2 regions of the Anabaena sp. CCY 9910 genome follow, and region 1 is predicted to be linked to the other one. Evidence: riboswitches for the same ligand, from Rfam matches in the RefSeq annotation. Region 1 holds a riboswitch; the other holds the start of a gene.
What was found. A riboswitch is a leader RNA that binds a small molecule or an ion and turns the genes downstream of it on or off. The one in region 1 is predicted to bind cobalamin.
Positions count from the first base shown of each region.

Region 2: another riboswitch for cobalamin. It lies ahead of ACM5QX_RS18710 (DUF1636 domain-containing protein); the one in region 1 lies ahead of cobG (precorrin-3B synthase).

Region 1 covers NZ_CAWUDJ010000014.1:25,439-28,603, reverse strand. The annotation lists gene ACM5QX_RS12805 (Dps family protein) at 1-427, shown strand, start outside; gene ACM5QX_RS12800 (ChaB family protein) at 560-1,327, shown strand; cobalamin riboswitch at 1,602-1,732, shown strand; partial or broken gene cobG (precorrin-3B synthase) at 1,710-3,165, shown strand, end outside.
Region 2 covers NZ_CAWUDJ010000026.1:64,840-68,004, forward strand. The annotation lists gene ACM5QX_RS18705 (vWA domain-containing protein) at 1-1,573, shown strand, start outside; cobalamin riboswitch at 1,740-1,917, shown strand; gene ACM5QX_RS18710 (DUF1636 domain-containing protein) at 1,934-2,326, shown strand; gene ACM5QX_RS18715 (cobalt-precorrin-6A reductase) at 2,443-3,165, shown strand, end outside.

The DNA.
Region 1 (3,165 bases):
TTGGGATGTAGTCGGCCCACAATTCCGCAGTCTACATCAATTATGGGAAGAACACTACGAAAAACTAACAGAGAATATTGATGCGATCGCTGAACGAGTCCGGACTCTGGGTGGTTATCCCATAGGTTCAATGGAAGGATTTCTGCAAATCGCTACTCTCAAAGAACACGCCGGAGATGTTCCCAGTGCTACGGGAATGGTGGCTAATCTTGTACAGGATCATGAGCAATTGATTCGCAACCTCAGAGACCATGTAGACCGCAGTGGTGATGAGTTCCAAGATCAAGGAACTGCCGACTTCCTCACCGGACTCATGGAAGAACACGAAGAGATCGCTTGGATGTTGCGCTCATTTATTGAAGGGCAACCAATCGAGCCAAGTGGTACACAACCAGCAACAGAAACTAAAACACCTGTTGGTGTGTAATGCTTTTAGTCAATAGTCAAAATCAAAATTTTTGGACTGTGGACTATTGACTATTGACCACCCTCAGAAAAGTTTTTTGGTTCAGTGCCTAAGTCCTAAGAATAAATAAAAATAAAATTAGGGAGTATACAAGTGCCAGAAGTTTATCAAGCAGAACGTACTATCTCTGCCGTATTTAAAGAGCAGAAACAAGTTGATGATGTAATTCGCCGTTTGTTAGATAGAGGCGTACCTAGAGACCATATCTCAGTCATGGGTAGAAACTTTCAATCCGAAACTCGGATTGCAGGTTTTATCACCAAAAGAGATGTGATTTTGGGTGGTTTGCGAACAGGAGCGATTTTTGGTTCCTTGTTTGGTTCCTTCCTTAGCTTGTTAACAGGTGTAGGCGTACTGTTTATTCCCTTCGTCGGGCCGATTGTGGCAGCAGGCCCCATCAGTGCTTTACTATTGGGGGCGGCTAGTGGGGCGATCGCTGGTAGTGCTGGCGCTGGTTTAGTCTCAGTTCTGACCACCTTGGGAATGCCAGAAGATAAAGCTGCAATCTACCAAACCCGCCTACAAGCCGGTGAGTTTTTGTTATTAACCGAAGTACCAAGCGATCGCGCTGGTGAATTTCAGCTACTCTTGGAAAGTGCTGGTGCAGAAGAAATCAGCACAATTGATAAAACTTTGGCTCGTCCTTGTCCAGGGCCTTGCAAGAGTTCAGAAGATTTATCTCCTGAAGTGCGTTCTCATCTTTCTTCGGAAGCTCAAAGCACCTTTATTGAACGCTATAACGGTGTATTGAACGAGACTAGTGATGAGTTTACAGCTGAACAAGCAGCTTGGGAAGCTGTTCATCAAAAATTTGACGAAGATGAAAACGGCGTTTGGTCAAAAGCTAAAGTCGGAGTTTAGCAACGATATTTTGGTTTTTTGTTAATAGTTTCAGAGCTAAAAACTGAGATAACCGATTTATTAAGTAAGTCGGTTATTTTTTGCTAATTAACAAAGATAATCGAGTTATACCGTTTCTTAATGTAGCTTGCCTGGCGTAGCCATAGATGCACTTTATTCTGTACTGTAGAGACGTTGTATGCAACGTCTCTACATCATTTATTTGACGCAACTTCATAGAGAATTGGTATTAATGAAAAATATGAAGCAGTCAATATGATAAGTGGCAACTCATGGTAAATTACTAAAGCTTGGTGTTGGGAAACTCCGGTGCGATTCCGGGGCTGTGCCGCAGCTGTAATGAAAAGTCACAAGCGAAATTCTTGTAACTTTCCGAGTCAGAATGCCAATTCCAAGAGTTAGCTGTCTAATCTCTGCGTCGCACAGAGAAGGAGTGATTGTCTTGTTGTCTGGTTCAACACCTTGTCCTGGCTTGTTTTATGCCACACCTGCCCAAGATGGGATCTTGTCTCGCATCAGAATACCAGGTGGAATTATTAATAGTAAACAATGTCAGGCGATCGCAGATATTGCTGACGAATACGGCGGCGGTTATGTGGATGTGACCAATCGTGCTAACATCCAAATCCGGGAAATTCGCGCCGACATCGATTCTCCAGTCCTCAAGCGCCTGCAAGAACTTGGTTTGGGTTCTCGCAATACAGGTGTAGACCAAATCCGTAATATTATGACCAGTCCCACGGCTGGTATTGATCCCCAAGAATTAATTGATACCCGTTCCTTCGTTACAAGTTGGGATAGTTACATCACTGAAAATTCTGCCTTGTCAGGACTATCAGCAAAGTTTAGCGTGTGTTTTGATGGTGGTGGATTAGTTTCGGTAAGCGATCGCCTCAACGATATCACCTTTGCTGCCATTTTAGTAGAGAACAGAGTTTACTTCCGTCTGTGCTTAAGTATCGGTGCAAAAGGAAAACCACCCATTGACACCGGAATTTTGTTGTCACCAGAGGAATGTTTACCAGTCCTCATGGCTTTGACAGGGGTTTACTTAGCTCATACTGATGCTCATAATAAACGCAAGCCCCGACTCCGAGAAGTAGTGAATAGTTTGGGGTTAGATAATTATCTTCAAGAAGTTGAAAAACGTTTAACTATTTCCTTTGGGGAAAAGAACCTAACCCCCCTACCCCCTTTTCTACGAGGGAAGGGGGAGAAGACAAAGCATTTCTCCCCTCTCCTACAAGGAGAGGGGTTGGGGGAGAGGTCACATACTAAATACCACCACATTGGCATTCATCCCCAACACCAACAAAACTTATACTACATTGGTCTTGTTTTACCCCTTGGTCGCTTGGAAACTTGGCAATTAAAGAGTCTAGCTGATTTATCTGCCAAATATGGGAACGGGACTCTCAGGCTGACACCTTGGCAGAATTTATTGTTAACAGACATTCCCCAACAATGGCTGACTGAGGTTCAGAGTCACATTTTGGGGCTAGAATTAGACTTCTCAGCCGCAAATATTAAGAGTGGCTTAGTAGCTTGTTCTGGTATTCAAGGTTGTGCGGCTGCTGCTACAGATACCAAAAGTCATGCCCTCGCGCTAGCAGATTACCTGGAATCCCACATCACCCTAGAACACCCAGTAACTATTCACTTTAGCGGTTGTGATAAATCCTGCGCCCACCACGGTGACAGTGATATTACTTTGCTTGGTGTTAATAATAAAACTGGAGAAGGATATCAAGTTTTTGTAGGTGATGGTGATATTTATGAAAAATTCGGTCGGGAAATCCACCCCTATATAACTGTTGCTGAATTACCGACAACAATAG
Region 2 (3,165 bases), on a different contig from region 1:
ATCTGTAACTGACAAACCTGCACTCAAAAAGTCCATACGTCAGGTAAGGGCGGGTGGTATTACTAACTTATCGGGGGGATGGCTCAAGGGGTGCGAATATGTCAAGCATCAACTCGATCCGCAAAAAATAAATCGTGTGCTACTGCTGACTGATGGTCACGCCAATATGGGTATTCAAGACCCAAAGATACTCACAGCCACGTCAGCCCAAAAAGCTGAGGAAGGGATTACTACAACTACTTTGGGTTTTGCTCAAGGTTTCAATGAGGATTTACTAATTGGGATGGCGAGAGCTGCTAATGGCAACTTCTACTTCATTCAAAGCATTGATGAAGCAGCAGAAGTTTTTAGTATTGAACTAGATAGTCTTAGAGCTGTAGTAGGTCAAAACTTGAAAGTAACACTAGAGTTAGCTGATGGTATAACTTTGGTTGATACTTTAAGTCTTGCTAAAGTTAGCCAAAATGAAGCTGGTCAACCTGTGATTACCTTGGGGGAACTTTACGAGGGAGAAGATAAACTTCTGGGTTTGAGTTTGATGATATCCTCTGCTCAAGTAGGTAATTTACCAGTGATGAAGCTGCATTACAGTGCTGATGTAGTGGAGAATGACATTATTCAAAGCGTTTACGGGACAACAGATGTCATCGCCAAAGTTGGCACAGTTGAGGAATCAGCGTTAGCCTCTTCCAGTCATATTATCCTTGACCTCAGCCGCTTGACGATCGCCAAAGCTAAAGAAACAGCCCTCGAATTAGCAGAACATGGTCAGCATCAAGCAGCTGAAAAAACCCTCCGTGATTTGGTGCAGTATCTCCGAGACCAAGGCTTAAATGAGAATTTTGAAATTGCAGAAGAGATTGACCAGCTGGAGTATTTCGCAGGTCGAATTGCACAACAAGCTCTAGGTAACGCCGGACGGAAAGAACTACGGGATCAAAGTTATCAGACAATGACGCGCAATCGCGGTGATCTCGTAGGGCGCGGTGTCACGGCTGGCGATGAAGTATACGCAATGCCGGTTGTCAATGAAATCGGTACTGGAGTGGAACTTTCTTGCGTCCGTGAAGGCGGTAAACTGCGGATTAAAGTTATATCTGATGGTTACGACCAAACTAAAAATGTTCAATTTCCCCGTTCCATTCGTGCTGAAGGAGCGCGGTATATTGTTGAAGGGCTAGAATTGTCAAGTAATGGCTCTTTCTACCGTGTAGTTGGCAAAGTCAGCCGTTTTGCCAAACCTGGTGAAACAGACATTTTTGTTGCTCCTAGACAATCGAGGTCAACTAGCACAAGTAAAGCCTCCAAAGCCCCAGCTACTGCGGCCGATCTTCCCACCACTGACACCATAGATCATGGTGTCCTCATTCAATGCGTCAAAGATGGCAGCAAGTTACGTGCTAGGGTAGTTTCCGACGGATATGAACCGGATTGGAATATGCGTTTTCCTCGTTCCATTCGTGAGGAAGGAATGCTTTATGTGGTTGAGGAAGTGAAGACAGCACCTGATGGCAAATCTTATATTGCTTCTGGTGAGATTAAGCGATTTTTACAACCGAATATTACTAACTAAATAGAAGCTAAGAGTTGGAAACATAAGACTTACACACCCAGATTTTCTGTTGAGACCGGGTGTAAGGGTGTAAGGGTTTCAAAAATTTATACCCCTATACCCCTATACCCCTACACCCTTGTCTAAACCCTTAATTTTTCGTTTTCATGCGTAAGTCCTAGATGTTACCATTAAGTAAATATTCGGTTCTGGTGGGGAGCAGTCACCAGAGGTAACGGGGAAAGTATACCTGCAATCTTTCGTAGGTGAACGGTGTAAGTCCGGCGCTGTCCCGCAACTGTGAAGGAAAGAAAACTCTTGTAACTTTCCCAGCCAGAACGCCCGCCGAAATTGACGATTCTCAACATCTGCGAGGTACGGATGACTACTGATAATTCTTTGGGTGTGGCAGAACACACACTATTTGTCTGCAAAACCTGCGCTAGTGTCTGGCAAGATGGTAAACGTGTAGGTGAAAGCGGCGGTCAAAAACTTTTAAATCAACTCCAACAGCTAGCACAAGAGTGGGAGTTACGGGATAAATTCCCGATCCGAGAAGTTGAATGTATGAGTGCTTGCAACCGTTCTTGTGTTGTAGCCTTTACAGGTAAAGGCAAATTAACCTATCTATTTGGGGATCTAGCCATAGACGATAATGCCTCTGCGATATTGGAATGTGCTAGTAAATACTACGATAAAGCAGATGGTTTACTGCCTTGGTCAGAACGTCCCGAACCTTTGAAAAAAGGCATTCTCGCCAGGATTCCCACCTAACTTTTTTTGCATTCAAAATGCAAAATACCTTACATAAAGGCTGCGCCAACAAGCTCCCACTAATTGTCTTTAATGCGCGAATTTTGAATTTTGAATTGGAGCGAAGCGACTTGACGATGCGCCTTTTAATTCTGGGTGGAACTGGAGATGCGGCCGAACTAAGTGCCAAAGTTGCAACTATTCCAGGTATTGAGGCGATCGCATCTTTAGCCGGTCGCACCCGTGAACCTTCTCTCCCATCTGGTAATGTCCGTGTGGGGGGTTTTGGTGGTGCGGCTGGATTGGCTGAGTATCTGCGTCAGATGCAGGTTGATGTATTAATTGACGCTACCCACCCTTTTGCTGCACAAATTTCTGAGAATGCGGCGCTGGCGGCTGATGAGGTGGGGATACCACGTTTGATGTTAATCCGTCCTCCCTGGGTAAAAGTAGCAGGCGATCGCTGGATAGAAGTTGACAATACAAGCGCCGCCGCCGCTATTTTGGAGAATCAAGCCAAAAGAGTATTTTTAACTGTTGGCAGACAAGAACTCTCCGCTTTCGCTCATCTACAAGATATTTGGTTTCTCATGCGGATGATCGATCCTCCTGCTGCTGATGCTTTAGTTCCGCCTGGGGTGATATTGTGCGATCGCGGCCCCTTTACCCTTCCCCAGGAAAAAGACATCCTCATTCAACATAATATTGATACTTTAGTTAGTAAAAATAGTGGGGGTGATGCCACCTATGCCAAGATTGTTGCAGCCAGAGAACTAGGCGTACAGGTTGTTATGGTCAATCGTCCAGTCGTACCAGCCTGCGAACAAGTGACAGACACTGATGCGGCGGTAACCTGGCTA